DNA from 3 places in the Priestia sp. SB1 genome. Region 3 is predicted to be linked to each of the others. Evidence: riboswitches for the same ligand, from Rfam matches in the RefSeq annotation. Region 3 holds a riboswitch; each other region holds the start of a gene.
The links. Region 3 has a riboswitch for cyclic di-GMP ahead of sinI (DNA-binding anti-repressor SinI). Riboswitches for the same ligand answer to the same signal wherever they lie in the genome.
Positions count from the first base shown of each region.

Region 1 (5,185 bases), on a different contig from region 3:
TGACGGAAAGCTCCATTATTCAGTATGAAGAACACGTAAAAAAAGTGATGGACGAATTAAAGAAAAGTGGCGTAACGTTTGCATTAGATGATTTTGGCACCGGCTTTTCTTCGCTATCACATTTAAAAGACTTCGAATTTAACACGTTAAAAATCGATAAAACGTTTATTCAACACGCGACTGATAAAGGAAAGCAGCAGGCGATTACAAAAAGCATTTTGTACTTAGCTCATGCTCTTAACATGAAAGTGATCGCAGAAGGCGTTGAAACAAAAGAGCAGCTCGCCTTTTTACAAAAGCACGAATGTTCCTTTATTCAAGGCTATATCGTTAGTCAGCCGGCTGTTCCTCAAAAAATCGCTGAATATTTAAAGAGGCGATTTCTATAAAAAAGTGATGTCTCAACAGAGACATCACTTTTTTTACGCTTGAATAGGTTTTCGAAGCGTCCAAATTTGGTAAAACATATAAAGGGACTGATAGATGGTCAAATACGTCAGCAGAATCCAGCCGTTCATTAAGTACGGGTAAATAGCTTGCTGTACAGAAGGACTCGTTAAGTAGTCACGGAAGTAAATGCACAGAACAACAATCATTCCTGTAAACGCAAAGCCTGTTAAAATGCCTTGCCCTAATTTACTGCGCGTTTTTCCGTTTTCTGCGTTGTATTGATTCGCCCAGCCGTCTTTTTTATTAGCCGCAAGCCTCTCTAGCCACACTTGACCGAACGTAATTAAATTCACCCATAAATAAATTTCCGGACTAATCAAAAGACCAGCCAGTATTACATCAATCGGCCTGTGCATCGGCGTTTTGACAGCGAGCATAATATTTAACACAGAAGCTAACGCAATTGGAATGATCCAAAGCCACGACCAGTAAAATTGATCGGTCGCAAGCGCAGCCGATAACAATACAATAAACAGCAGGCGAATGAGCAAATCACACAGCGTTTTGATCTGTGAACGCCACAGCTTTCCTTTATGCTTGGTTCTGACGTCCAAGTTTCCGTTTGTCAGTAAATCAACGGTTCCAGACTTCCATTTATTACGCTGTTCACGGTACGTATGATAGCTTCTCATCGAGTCCACAAAGCAGCGAGCGCCGGGACTGATTAACGTTTTCCAATTGGATTTTTGCAGCTGCCACGTCAGCAGCATATCTTCAACGTCGCTGTCATTTTGCCAAGGACCGTCAAGTTTATTTTCTTCCACTATATTTTGAAGCGCTTCAGGACGAAACAACGTAGCCTGACCGCCGAGTACATACGTGCTTCCGCCGTGATACTGAAGATCTAACAGCCAGCTTGCCATATCCTGCTTTTGCTGATGCGTCCACCACCGGGCTATCGGTCCGCCGTACTCGCCGCTTGCCAGCTTTTCCTCATAGTGCACATCATCTTTTGAGAGCGAGCTTTTCTTTTTAGGCATTCTCATCGTATATTTTGCCATCACGCCGCCGATGTTTCGCGACGTCATCAAATCTTCCCATAAATTAATGAGTGCTTTTGGAGCCAAACGGCTGTCTGCATCCATCCCTAAAATCGCTTTAATCGACTCTTTATACAGCTGCTGATATTTCGTCAGCGTCGTATTATATAAATCCAGCGTATCTCCATATATCTTTTTCCAAGCCGTATTTAACGCGCCGACTTTTCGTTGTTTATTGCCTTCAGTGACCAGTACTTTTACATTTAAATCAAATTCATCTCCGGCCAGCTCCGCTTTTTCTTTTGTGCGGTCCGTACAGTTATCTGCAATCACAAATACATCAAGCTCCACATTATTTGGAAGAAGCTGATCGCCTAATCCTGCCAAGCAGTCGCGAATTGATTTTTCTTCATTGTGCGCCGGAATGAATGCCACAATGCGCGGCCTCATGTACGAAGCTCCAATACTTCCAGTAACGACACGCTGATTGTTCATGTTTTCCTTTACCCCCTGATATATCAGGAAACCCAGCTATCCTAGTCCTAAGGACCTTAGACCTGAAGTTTTGCGTCCCAGCCTTTCGACTGGTTTGCCTTTAACTGAACAAGTTAAGTTCATCACTTTCGTTTTCTTTAAAGAACGAAATATCTAAAATGATACTATATAACGAATATCTTTTTTAGATTTTACCATAAAAATAGGTTGAATTACCCTAAAAAAGATTCGACAAATTTCGATAAGGGATAGATTAAAACATAGAAAACCTCTGTATTTTTATATCCTAGAAGAAAAAGAGGTTAATAAAAAAGCGAACTGCCTGGGCAGTTCGCTTTTTTTAGTTTAGAATCCTAATACCTCTTTCTTAGACTGAGGTGTTTCAACAAAGAAACTTGGAGAGTTGTTCCATTGTTTCGCTACTTGCTCTCCTTCGCTTGAGTCATTGTCTATGTAAAACTTAGAACCCTTATATATGAAGGTGCCACTATTTTTGTTGAACTGATATGTGCTAAATTCCCATCCGATAGGGCCTCCATTCCAGTAATTAATGAGCTGGATATTATTGTTTCCTATTGGCTTAGGTCGTGATGAAAAAGATAATTCTTGAGATGTTTCGCCTTCTTCAAAGAACGTTGCTTTGGTTAATTTACCATCTTTTAAATAATAGGCAGGGCCGCCTTCTGAGACACTAGCTTCTCTTGTTGAAAAGAATAAGAAGTTTGGTTGATGCTTCGATAAAGTGAGGGTAAAAATCATGTTTCTTGTTTTGTTATATTGATAGTCTTTCATTTTAACATCTTGCAGGTAAACAGATGATTCGTTCGTCGGTTGAATGCCTATTTGATAATCACCTTCAAATATTTCATCTCCTTCACTAATACCAGCCCATACATCATTTGGCCCTGCAATCCATCTTTTATCTTGTAAAGAAAGTACATACACATTATAATCCTGACCTTTTGTATCTCTAAGTAAAGTGCTATAACGGCTGTTAAGCCTTGTTTCTTCTAAAGAAATCTTTTTACCCGTTAAATTAGGAGCCCTTTTATCTACTGTTATTTTAGCCGAGGATCTTTCGTTTTTAGTTGGGTGCGCTTGTTTGGAGAACAATACGATAAGTAAACTACTAATAAGAATTGCCGTTAAAGAAAGAAAAATAGATTTTCTCATATAAAAATGACCCTCCTATTCGTTTCTCTTTAGTTAAAAATTTCCAGAACATCTTAACATAGAAATTCAACCTTTATTGCTTGCTATGAAATTTTAGTGACTTTATAAGAAGTTTACATATATCTTACTGATAAATAGATTAATTTTCTATATTTATAAGCCTTAAGAACTTTCTTTTTTGTAAAAATTGTCGATATAAAATGGAGTTATTAGGTAATTTTTACTTAGTCATCAAAATATATAGAAAAAGGTGAAGAAATGCTTAATGGTTTTAGGTTTGTAGGTTTAATGATTTTTTTAATATTTGTTTTAACAGGATGCGTAGGGAAAAAAGAAATGAGCCAGCAGGAAGGAGGGATGAGACTAGATGACATGTCCAATAATGAACTGAAAGAGCATTTAGAAACATACCGAGATGAATATGAACTATATGGAGACTCAGTTGAAGAGAATATAAAGATTATAAAGTTCAGTATTGACCAGCTAACCATCAATTCTAATCAAATGGAGCAGAACAATTCGTACATGAACAATAAGGAATACGGTGAGCGCTATAAACAAAATCTTCTATCCTTAAATAACTACATTAATGAAGCTGAAGGCATTGAGGATGTGCCGCCGTTAGTTTATGACATTAATCACCAGTATTTAAACTCCCTTGAGCTAATCGAGACTACTGCTAAAGATATAGAGCAAGAACCGTATGAGGAATTTAATATAGAGGATTTCCTTTCGAATCTTAATAAAGGTAAAGAAGGTTTACAGCAAACAGAGACGATGATGAATAAGCTAGAGAGCGATATATCTAAAAGAATGAACTATATATTCAGTAAGAACGTTAGTCAGGAAACAAATGTTAACAAGCCTGTTGAAACTCCGGAATCTACTGAGAAAGGAGAAATTGATACAAAAACACAAACAGAAGTTGACCGTAAGTCCAATGAAAATTTAAATGAACGAACAGATGAGTTATCTGATCCAAAAGATGTTAGAAATGAAGTTTCTTCGGAGGAACTTCTTATGGATGCTATTTTAAATGATGATTTTGTAAGTGCTAAAAGTGCGTTAGAAGATCCTAATGTCAATGTCGACATCGATATGAGAGATACACGTCCCTTATTGGAAGCTGTGGGAGAAGGAAGGCATGACATAGCACGTTTATTGCTAGATCATGAAGCAAACCCTAATTTAAGCAGTGCTCAAGTAGATTTCGTGCCCTTAGAAGCAGCTCTACAGCAGAATTCGAATGGAGTAGAAAAGTCTGCTGAAGAAGTGACTAACTTAATTCATCTTCTATTAGATTACGGAGCGGATCCTAACTATGTTAGTAATGAAAGTGAGAGTGATGAAGGACAGACGACGGCTCTTGTAATGGCGATTAAACAGCATAATAAAGCCGCTGTTCAACTTTTATTACAATACGGTGCAGACCCTAATCTTGTTTTAAACAATAATGAAACGGCGGCAACCATTGCTGAGCAAGAAGAATTTGGTTCTCTTGAAGAACTTGTTATTGGTGAAGATGAAGATATAGATTAAATTTTATGTCGTTATATAGCGGGCAAAATAGATAAAAATATAGAGATTTTTACAATAATATGTAGTAAAATGTTAATTGTTTAGTTCTAAAGTTTTGTTAAATAGATATTTTTGTATTTTTTTATTCTTTAATAAGAAAAAAGGAGTGGTTATATGGGTTTATCTGTTGGGATAGATTTGGGAACGAGTAATTCAACGGCTGCTGTATATCGCAGAGGGAAAGTTGAAAGTATTCCAATTGAAGGAAAAAAAGTGCTGCCCTCGGTAGTATCTTACAAAGACAACGGACAAATTTTAGTAGGGCATTCAGCTAAAGCGAGATTATATATTGATCCTCAAAATACTGTTTCTTCTTCTAAGCGCTTTATTGGAGATTCCAATAAGCAATACCATATACATAATAAAGCTTTAACCCCAGTAGACATTGCTCAGGAAATCCTAAAAAAGATAAAAACCGAAGCAAGTAAATATTTAGGTGAAGAAGTAAAAGATGCTGTTATTACCATTCCGGCTTATTTTACAGATGAACAGCGTGAAGCGACTAAAAA
Region 1 covers NZ_JBBJSS010000003.1:436,990-442,174, reverse strand. The annotation lists gene WKH56_RS12800 (sensor domain-containing protein) at 1-389, shown strand, start outside; gene WKH56_RS12795 (glycosyltransferase family 2 protein) at 423-1,925, opposite strand; cyclic di-GMP riboswitch class I at 1,949-2,034, opposite strand; gene WKH56_RS12790 (hypothetical protein) at 2,271-3,098, opposite strand; gene WKH56_RS12785 (ankyrin repeat domain-containing protein) at 3,387-4,637, shown strand; gene WKH56_RS12780 (Hsp70 family protein) at 4,791-5,185, shown strand, end outside.
Region 1: another riboswitch for cyclic di-GMP. It lies ahead of WKH56_RS12795 (glycosyltransferase family 2 protein); the one in region 3 lies ahead of sinI (DNA-binding anti-repressor SinI).

Region 2 (5,185 bases), on a different contig from region 3:
ATTACATAAGGTATTAGAAACTTCTTAGCTAATTTCCAAACATCTTTTTTTGTTTTAATGGCTTTCGAAAAATATCCCGATACTAGTATGAATGCAGGCATATGGAAAAGATAAATAAACATATATATACTTGCAACCCATTTATTTTCATTAACTGCTTCTGACAATGTATGCCCAAGCACGACTAATAAAATTAAAACGGCTTTTAGGTTATCAAAATAAGGGTTCCGTGACATAGCTCCTCCTAATATAAAAGTAATAGATTTAACTTTTAAATGAACATTCTCTTCTTATATTCAAACAAGCTTTTTTAAATTGTGTATATATTTCTTCCCTTTTTCTCTTCTACTTAAAAGCTTGACAACACACTTACATCATAATATTTCACTTAAAGCGCTTTTTGTTTAAACTCCTTTGCCTGCTTAATCATTTAAAAAAGTAGACCTATAATGTAATTCTGTACACTTAGGCCTACTTTAACACTTATTTATCATTATAGCCGAGAAGACCCCCACCTCAAGGAGCGGAACGGGCGTAGCCCAGCGAGTAGGTGGGGGATGAATCGGCCTTTTTTAAATATTTTTTAACTCTGAGTTGCAATATTTCCCTGTCTTGTTATAAACTATTAACTAAATGGTAGAACGTCAGTTCGGGAGGAGGAGACAAATGAAGAAAACGTACTTTTCAAAACGCATTTGGAAAAAGGACGTAAACGCCCTTACAGTAGCTGAAATGGAAGCCTTAAGTAAATTGTTTAATCGCGCCAAATGTTTTGTATTTCAAACACTTGTCCGTCAAAAACGTTGGGGACGCGAGTTACATAAGGAAAGCATTCACCTAGTTGTAAAAAGAAAGTTTAGCGTAAACGATTATGTGGCAAACAGCATTGTACGCGAATCTCAAGCTCTCTTGAAAGCCCAAACCGAACTAAATAAGCTATATATCAAACAAACAGACGAGAAGATTAAAAAGATAAAGAAAAAACTTAAGAGTGAACGTTCACTCCTTACCACTCTTCGCAAGATAAAAGCAAGCTTCATTCAAGGAAACCTATGGTTTCCCAAAAATAGAAACTACACTTTACACTCCAGTGGAATGGTTTCACTAGAATTGAAGAGTTGTTCTCTCGTTTGGATGAATACCTACTTATTCGAACATCAATATCTAGATGTCACAATTAAACGACTTAAAGCAAAAATTGGGCGCTTAGAACATCGCCTTTTTCGTCTAGAAGGTAAGAAAGAGAAGTTAATCACACATATTTCCAGCGTGGTCTTTGGCTCGAAAAAGTTGTTTAAACACCAATTTACAAAAAAAGAGTTTGCACAAGATCATCAGTCTTGGCGAGAACTCTTTTTAGCTGCACGAAACAAACAAGTACTAATTTCAGGGCGTAAAGACTCAGCATCAGGGAACTTTGTCTTTAGTTATCAACCGGATACAAGCGACTTACATATGACTTCCCTTTCGGGAAAAGTTGTGACGTTTTCAAATGTAGTTTTTCCTTATGGACAAGAACAAGTTAATCAAACGGTTATTCGCCAACGGAACTGTAAAGATAAAAAGGCGAATGGAAAACCTATCTCCTGGTCTGTCGAAGATCACAAAGACTATTACATTATTAAATGTTTACTAGATGTTGAAGAAGAAGTGTCCATAAATTTCTCTACGTCTGATGGCGTCATTGGTGTAGATTGCAATGTGGATCACTTCGCCTGGACAGATGTTTCAAAGGACGGTAATTTTTTAGAAAGTGGAAAGCTTTCGTTTTCTCTACATAAAAAAACAACTGGTCAATCAACAAAAATCCTTGAAGCAGAAGCCATAGCGCTTGTAGACTTAGCTGTTCGCAAGAACAAGCCAATTGTAATGGAAGACATTGATACGACACTCTCCAAGACTGGCGATGCTTACGGAAATAAAAAGGCTAACCGTTTAAAAAGTGTCTTCGCTTACCGTAAAATGACGCAAGCTATTGAAAGCCGTGCTCAAAAGATGGGTGTAGCTGTAATGGTTGTGAATCCAGCGTACACATCTATTACAGGCAAACTTAAATATATGCGTAAATTTGGTATCTCTATTCACCAAGCAGCTAGCTATACAATTGGCCGTAAAGGTCTTGGTTACAAAGAAAAAGCACCACAGGTGCTTCGTCATCATATTGTGCGTGAACAGTTGCCCTACTGGAAACAATGGTGGGCACTCAATAAAAAGTTCAATGTACGAACGGAATTGTTCTATGAACTGTTCAATGTAAATAAACCATTTCAGCACATTAATCTTACACACGAAGAATTAACAGAAAAAGAAAGTAAACATTTAAAGAAAGCTTTTGCATAAGCAATATACATAACTTGAACTTCTTGTACCAAATACTTACTAACGCTACCGGAGCAGATAGCGATTTTCTAAGGTTTGGGTGCATTGCAAGGATGTTCAAACGATTCCATACAAATGAAGGTTGGGGTACCCGCTACAAGCACTTGCTTACATAGAAAGAACTGTATGTGCGGTTGTCCCGAAGGGACACTTCTGTAATTTGTATGGTTAACCGACCCCGTTGAACGGGAAGGGTTCCTAAGTCTTTAAAGGTTTTAGGAATCCCCCACTTCAAGCTTGCTAAGTGGGGGTAGTTCAATTAGTTGCATTTACTAGTTCAGCTTGAATTTTAGCATCAATATTTCTCTTTGCTTCATTCAACTCCTGATCAGCTTTCCTAGTCAATTCATCTTTCTTTACCTTCGAAGCATTATTTGCTGTTGTCTCTAAATCAGATATTGTTTGAATGTAGTAACTATCCAATTCTTTCTCATTACGCTGAATTAATTGTTCTTTATGCTTTTTAACATCTTCACTAATCAATTTTACATTTCTACTTACATCGTTTGAAATTTGATCAATAATAGCTGTTTCTTTTTCATCAGTCTTTTGTTTAATTTCAGGGAACACAGCTGTATATAGCTTGTCTACACCTTTTGTAATTAATGCATTCCATTGGTCTCCATAAGCGGCATATGCTGTAGTACCCATTGAGCTAATTACAATTGTACCCGCTAAAACTAATCCAGCAGCTTTTTTACTTACTTTAATTTTTTTCACAATTATCTTCTCCCCACAATGTAAAAGAAAGCGGTCGGTTGCACTAATAGCTCCACAAGATCCAAGTGCCCACGTATAGACCTTGCTTCTTAACTCCCTCTTATGAGTTACTTTCACTCACTCTTTTTTCATTGAACCTATTTGTATAGATACCTCTTATTTTTGATAAAAGCATATGTTAGATATCCCATACCTAGCCACTTCATTAAATATGGATTTCTCTTACTTGCTTTTATCATTTAAGTTGCTCAAAAACAAGATTTCAAGGACATATATGTAATGGAAAATAGAAAATAAACCAATCTTTTATTTAAGACTACTGAACTCCCCACTTCAAGCTTACTAGTGGAAATAGTTAAAAAAACAAAATTACTTATCATTATGGATTTGCTATCTATTCTGAAGACCAGACAGAGGGATATGAATGCAGGTTCTTAAACAAATTAAAAAAACAGCAGTTTTTAGAATACTTAGTAGAAAAAAAGAAGCACTTATAAAAGTGCTTCTTTTTCTATGTTTCTTAGTTTTTAATAAACTGTTGAGTCCAATAAATACCATAACTTCCGCCTTTAGCATAACCTACACCAATTTGGTTGTAAGAGCTGTTAAGGATGTTTGCACGGTGACCTGGGCTTTCCATCCAAGCCTTAACAACTGCTTCCGGAGTTTGTTGTCCAGCTGCAATGTTTTCCCCAGCGCTAGTGTATTTAATTCTAAAGTTTTTCATCATATCAAATGGTGAACCGTATGTAGGAGAGTTGTGATCAAAGTAATTTTTGTCTCTCATATCTTCTGATTTAATGCGGGCTACTCTTTGAAGCTCCCAATTCATTGTAAGTGGTTTTAAACCTTGTTTTGCTCTTTCCTTATTTGTTAATGTAACTACTTGTTCTTCAAAAGATTGTGTAGCTGAATCAACTGTAGGGATGTTAAGTTTTTGACCAGGATAGATAGTGTTAGGGTTTTTAACCGAAGGATTACTCTTAATAACCTCAGAAGTTCCTACGTGATACTTTGAAGCAATTTTCCACATCGTGTCGCCCTTTTGGACCGTATATGTAGTAGCTGCTTGAGCAGTTAATGGTAGTGCTAGTGATGCCGCCAAACCTAATGCAATAATACCTTTTTTCAATTGTCTTACCTCCACACTTTTTTTCAACAGTGACCATTATGCAACAATTTAATAGCGGGGGGATAGAGGTAAATTTTTCATTCTAATGCTAACAATTTATAAAACTACCTTAAATTACATATTTATGATATTTTTATACGCAAATCCTTTAAAAAAAGGTATATCAAGTCCTATATTTATGATTATGTTGGTGTGAATTACCTTGTAATTAATTGCCTCAGTAAAGCTTAAAAAAGTATAAAACTAGTCGGATATATTGAATTAAAATCCTATAATTTACATTTATATAAATGATTTAATTAAGTTCACTACTGAAGAAATAGTACCATATCAACCAAATAAAAGTTCGCTTATGTAAAGCGAACTTTTATACTATTCGTTTCTCAATGCATCTATTGGTTTTAACTTTGCTGCTCTGTTGGCCGGTAAAATACCAAACACAATACCTATTAGCATAGAAAATATAAATGAAGATATAACTATTGCAGGTGCTACATATGGTTCTACATTCATTAGACTAGAGATTCCATATGTTCCACCAATTCCAATAAGAATGCCAATTACTCCTCCAATTGTCGTTAGAACAACCGACTCTATTAGGAACAGACTCAGAATATCTTTTCGTTTAGCCCCTATTGCTTTTCTAATTCCAATTTCCTTTGTTCTTTCTGTTACAGATACAAGCATTATGTTCATTATTCCTATACCTCCTACTAATAAGGAGATGCCTGAAATACCCGCTAATAGCAACGACATTGTTTGAGTAACTGTATCCATCGTATCCAATAGATCCTGCTGATTTAATATGCTATAACTATTTGTATCGTTCTTAAATTTCGTTTTTAATGTTTTGTCTATCGTTGAAATAGCTAACTCTACATCTTCTGCACTACTAGCCTGAATATTAACTACTTTGACACCCGATGTAAAAAGTAATCTCTCTGAAGTACTAAT
Region 2 covers NZ_JBBJSS010000002.1:221,807-226,991, reverse strand. The annotation lists gene WKH56_RS06500 (acyltransferase family protein) at 1-236, opposite strand, end outside; gene WKH56_RS06495 (IS200/IS605 family accessory protein TnpB-related protein) at 667-2,340, shown strand; gene WKH56_RS06490 (intermediate filament family protein) at 2,635-3,099, opposite strand; cyclic di-GMP riboswitch class II at 3,123-3,206, opposite strand; gene safA (SafA/ExsA family spore coat assembly protein) at 3,620-4,231, opposite strand; gene WKH56_RS06480 (ABC transporter permease) at 4,604-5,185, opposite strand, start outside.
Region 2: another riboswitch for cyclic di-GMP. It lies ahead of WKH56_RS06490 (intermediate filament family protein); the one in region 3 lies ahead of sinI (DNA-binding anti-repressor SinI).

Region 3 (5,185 bases):
TCGTTATGAATCGATATACGTGACGAAAGGGCCTCACAAGGGCAAATGAGAACGAGGATTATTTAGTTGTAAGAGACGAGAGCCTGTATCATTTTTGATGCAGGCTCTTGTTATGTTGATGATATAACGTAAGATACATAAGGCGTTAAATCTAAATATTATTTGTGGGTTCATGTTCTACTTAATGTGAATAATTGTTGATATATGTAAGGTTTTGTAGATGAATAAGTTGGCCAGAGATATTGAATAATCACCTCGTATAGAGTACAATGAGTTGAATATAAGTTCAACTTAAAAGATGAGGTGTGTAGAAATGAAAATTTCACGTTTTAATAAAGATTGCGGTAACTCCGTTGATATGAACATTATGGATGGATATCTATTCGATTTTCCAACGAATGTAGTTGAACTTCAAAAAGAAGCTGCAGATTCTTTTTTCACAGATGCTGTTACAGCTCCAGAAGAATTTAAGAAGCGTATTTTACTTTCTACGACCATTCATGGGGAAGAGAAAGAGCGTTATTTCTTAGTAGGAGACATTGCAGCTAGTCAATTGCTGGCTAATAATCATATTAATAAATTACATAATAAAATCACAAGTCACATTCCATACATCACCTTTTTAGCTGCGATTGCGTATTACCATGCGTTACATGCGAAAAATAAAAAAGACAATACAATTGAAATTGACTATTTTTCTACCATGTTACCAATCTGGCTCCTTAAGAAAGAAAGCACATTTGGTGCAGCTCAAAAAGCCATGGCAAATCGTTTCTTAGGCGACCATTCGTTTACTGTGCATACACCGGGCTTTGAAAATACGTTAAAAGTAGTAGTAGAAGAAAGTGCGTGCTTAAAAGAGGGAGAAAGTGCACGTTTTGCCTTGAAAAAAGACTTAACGCTTGAAGATCGTGAAGATGCAAATGAGTATGTAGAATGTGAAACAGTTATGGTAGACATTGGTGGTGGTTCCATCGATGTGGTTATTCTACCAGAAGGGTTGAAAGCTGCCAATAGTCGCGAATCATTCCAAAGCATTGAAGGCATCCCTTATTTAGCGCATATCGATAAATTGCGTAAAGAGAAATTCTTAGAACTGTTTACAGACTTACGTGCGTTTGATCAATTTATTCTTGATAACTACAGTAAACAAAAGTTTGTATTAAAAAACGAAAACACAGGCAAATCCATTGATTTAACAAGTACAATTAAGTCTTCTCTTCGAGAATATGTAGAGATTTTATTGGCTAAATTAAATGATGTTGCACCACCACCAGCAAATAAAGTGCGTAAATATGTGTACTGTGGAGGGGTAGCTCCTACTTTAGAAGTTGCTATCATGAATAGTATGCGTGAAAAAATTGGAGAAGAACGTACAGACAAGTACCATAAGGTTCCTCAAGATAGCCGTCACTTAAATTTATTTGGCTTAGAGATTCGTAGTATTGGTTACGTTCAAAAGAAGCAAGCAGCAGAGAAGAAAGCCGTTAAATCCTAACAACGTAGGTGATAAGGATGTCAGAGCGTCAAAATGCGTTTACGATTAAGACAAATCGATTGAGTGATGAAGTGTACAATCAACTAGCCACATATGCTAAATCGCGTAAGTTAGGGGATTATATTTCGTCTTTAATTCTACGTGATCTAGATGATTCATCTACTGAAAGAAAAGCAATGGAAAACACACGAACCTACGAAATGCTTGAACATATAAAGAATGAATTAGCTGAGTTAAAAACATTAGCAAAAACAACAGGTTTTGTAGGAAGTGTCTCTTTCAAAGAAGAAGAGCCTTTAAAGGTTTCCCGAGTGAAAGAAGGAAAGATTGCCGATTTAGAAAATATATCTGGCTCATTAGACGATGATGACTTAGAAGAATATAACGATTTTTAAACAGTAAAGCCACTAGAAACATACTAGTGGTTTTTTCTGTTTTTACTTAATAGGACTATTCACACTGGTTTAAATTCATATTAGCGTTAAAATTAACCAATCGACTCCTAAATTCAGTAGACATATTACCTAACTTTTATCCAAGGTCTATTTATCATTAAAATATAAAGAGTACTACGTAAAGCAGTACAAACAATTATACCTTACAGGATAAAGGCTGAGTTTTAATAATTATTTAAACAAAGGAGAAATTACATGCACTTTTTAAAGAAACTGAAAGTAGGATTTCTAGGCGTTTCCTTAGTAGGAACTCTATACATAGGATCTCCCGCATCCGCGTCTGTGTCGTTACAATCAACTAGTCATAAACAAGAAATAACTTCGCTGCAAACACAGCTAGTTAAGATGGGATATTTACACGTAAATCCAACTGGTCAGTATGGTTTATTGACTCAGCAAGCCGTTAAGAATTTTCAACATGATGTGGGGATCACGCAAGACGGGGTCGTCGGACCTGGTACATATGCAAAAATAAATAATGTAGAACAAATGGCGCATGTGGTTTATGGAGAGGCGCGAGGTGAGGTCTATGAGGGGCAAGTAGCTGTAGCAGCCGTCATTCTAAACCGTGCTAAAAGTCCAGATTTTCCACAAAGTATACCTGGCGTTATTAGTCAACCAAATGCGTTTACAGCTTTAAATGATGGACAATACGCTTTGGCACCAAATCAATCCGCTTATAGAGCAGTAACGGATGCATTTAAAGGATGGGATCCTACCAATGGGGCTGTCTATTATTATAATCCTACAACTGCAACAAATAAATGGATATTTACACGCAAAGCATACAAGAGAATCGGTAGTCACGTTTTTGCTTATTAGCTTTAAATAGTTAGAGTACAAATGAAGTAATATATTTTTAGCTATTATATATTCGTATAATTGACTTACATAGAATATGCAGTCATTTATGATCTAGATGTTTTAAAGGTTTAATATAACTTTTATGGAAAAAACATGATATAATTGAGTTGCCATTCGATTTTAATACATCTTATACGTTTGAACCCTGACAAAAAGCTACCTCTTCTACTGATGAGGTAGCTTTTTATTTTGCTGTCATTAAGTTTTGTTCAGCATAGACAACTTAAAAGAGAATTTAACTAGTTTGGATGATTACAATTGAAGGAATTTGAATACGAGGTAACTGTAAATAGCCTAGTAGAGCAATATCAAACACAACTTTTAAATATAGCCTCAGCATATGTAAAAGACAGTCATGCGGCCGAAGACATTGTGCAGCAGGTCTGGATTAAGTACTATCAACTTCTGAAGCTAGAAGGTAAAGATAGTAAAAAATCAGCGTATGCATGGTTATATCGTGTTACTGTTAATCAGAGTATTGATTTTTTGAGAAGGGTGAAGAACAAACGAGTCATATCCTCTAACAATATAGAGATGACTCAATACTCACAAAACATTGATACTATATTATTGGAACAACATGTAATAGAAAGATTGGAAAATGAGGAACTTCTTAAAAGGATAGATATTTTACCTGAAAAGTATCAGAATGTTATTGTTTATTTTTATTTTAAAGACTTACCTTACAATGAGGTTGCTACTGCTTTAAATATTAGTTTAGGTACAGTTAAGGCAAGGCTTCATCGAGCAAAATATTTATTAAGAAAGATGTATCCAGAAAAAGGTGATAATTAGCTAAATATTTATTTGTTTTTTTATAATGCTCTTTTTTATTAGATATCAACAGTGTATGTAGGTTGTAGAAAAAAATAAATGACGATACTTTTTTTGACAAAATCCGACAACCATTATATAGTAAAATACTTATAAATTTACATATTGAGATAAAGGCAAACTAGTTGAAAAGCTAGGACGCAAAGCTACAGGTCTAAGGTCTAAGGGCTATGGCAGCTGAGCCCCCTGAATATCTGGAGGTAATTCTTATGGACAGTAAAGGACAATTAGTAGTACAAGAACTAAATCAAGAGTGGATTGAACTTATAAGGGAAGCTAAGGAATTAGAATTGACTATTGAAGAAATTAGGAAATTCCTAGAGAGTAAATAGATACAATGACCATAAACAACATTAATCATTCATTAATGTTGTTTATGGTTATTTAATTCTTGAGATCTTCTATTTAAAAACTCTTTAAATTCCTCTTGAGTAATGTCTGAATTCATCGCTTCTTTGACTAAATCTAGCCATTCCTGGGGAAGGGTAGTTAAATTATTCACTGTAATATTCCTCCTCTACAACTTGTCCTATTATAAAGTAAATTACTTTTCAATATAACCCATAAAGTAAAAATTATTACTTTTAACCTATTATTTAATAATATATGATATTTTTGGAATAAATACAGTTATTTGGTTTATGGAAAACCAAAATTTTAATGACCTAGCTAAGCCAATAAAGACGTAAGCAATGAATAGTAAGCAGATTCAAGGTTGACCTTTATTTAAGGAAGTAAAACTGAAAGGATTTTTATTAGTGAAAAAGGACGAATCACTTACAGAATACTTAATAATTGATAATATGGGGAGGATAAAGATACCACCTCTGTTTTTAAAGAATGCTAATATCCATCCATCTTCTAAAATACAATTCTTCAACTATAAAACCTTTTTTGTTATGAGACAGGTTAAATTTTTACCGGTACGGTTGGAGAAAAAAGCAGCAAAAAATTTGACTAGATCTATCAACGAATTAGGCTGTATTGTAATTCCAAAGATGCTTCGCGAAATACATGATATAAATTTACACGAGGAAATAGAAGTGAAAGTCATTAATACGAGCATTGTTTTAAAGAAGAAAAAAGAGGAAAATAAACCTACAGGTCTAATAAGGGAACCTTTAGAACCTGAACTGAATAAGTTATCTTTACTTGAAATTAAAGAAGGGAGGGTAAAACTCCCTTCTTCTGTGCTCAAATCTCTCGATTTAGAAGAACATATACAATTACAGTTCTTCATCAAAGGGAATAATACTATTGTCGCAAAAAAACACAAGTATGAATTTCCTACAGAAGGAATTCTTTTGTTTACAGGGCAATCACGGGTAATAAAGAAAGATAAATACTTAAACATTCCTAAAAAGCTCAGAGATTATTTAAACATTTATAATGGCGATACCTTGGAAATTACAACATTAGGAGATCAATTAATTATAAAAAAAGCTCTTTAGAAAATTTAAACACGTCATTGTATAAGATATTCTTATTAAAATTAAAAAAGTAATTGCAGTTTAATTAGGTAACTGCAATTACT
Region 3 covers NZ_JBBJSS010000025.1:374-5,558, forward strand. The annotation lists gene WKH56_RS34685 (Alp7A family actin-like protein) at 314-1,498, shown strand; gene WKH56_RS34690 (hypothetical protein) at 1,516-1,893, shown strand; gene WKH56_RS34695 (cell wall hydrolase) at 2,149-2,775, shown strand; gene WKH56_RS34700 (RNA polymerase sigma factor) at 3,076-3,612, shown strand; cyclic di-GMP riboswitch class I at 3,757-3,841, shown strand; gene sinI (DNA-binding anti-repressor SinI) at 3,861-3,983, shown strand; gene WKH56_RS34710 (anti-repressor SinI family protein) at 4,016-4,153, opposite strand; gene WKH56_RS34715 (AbrB/MazE/SpoVT family DNA-binding domain-containing protein) at 4,410-5,102, shown strand.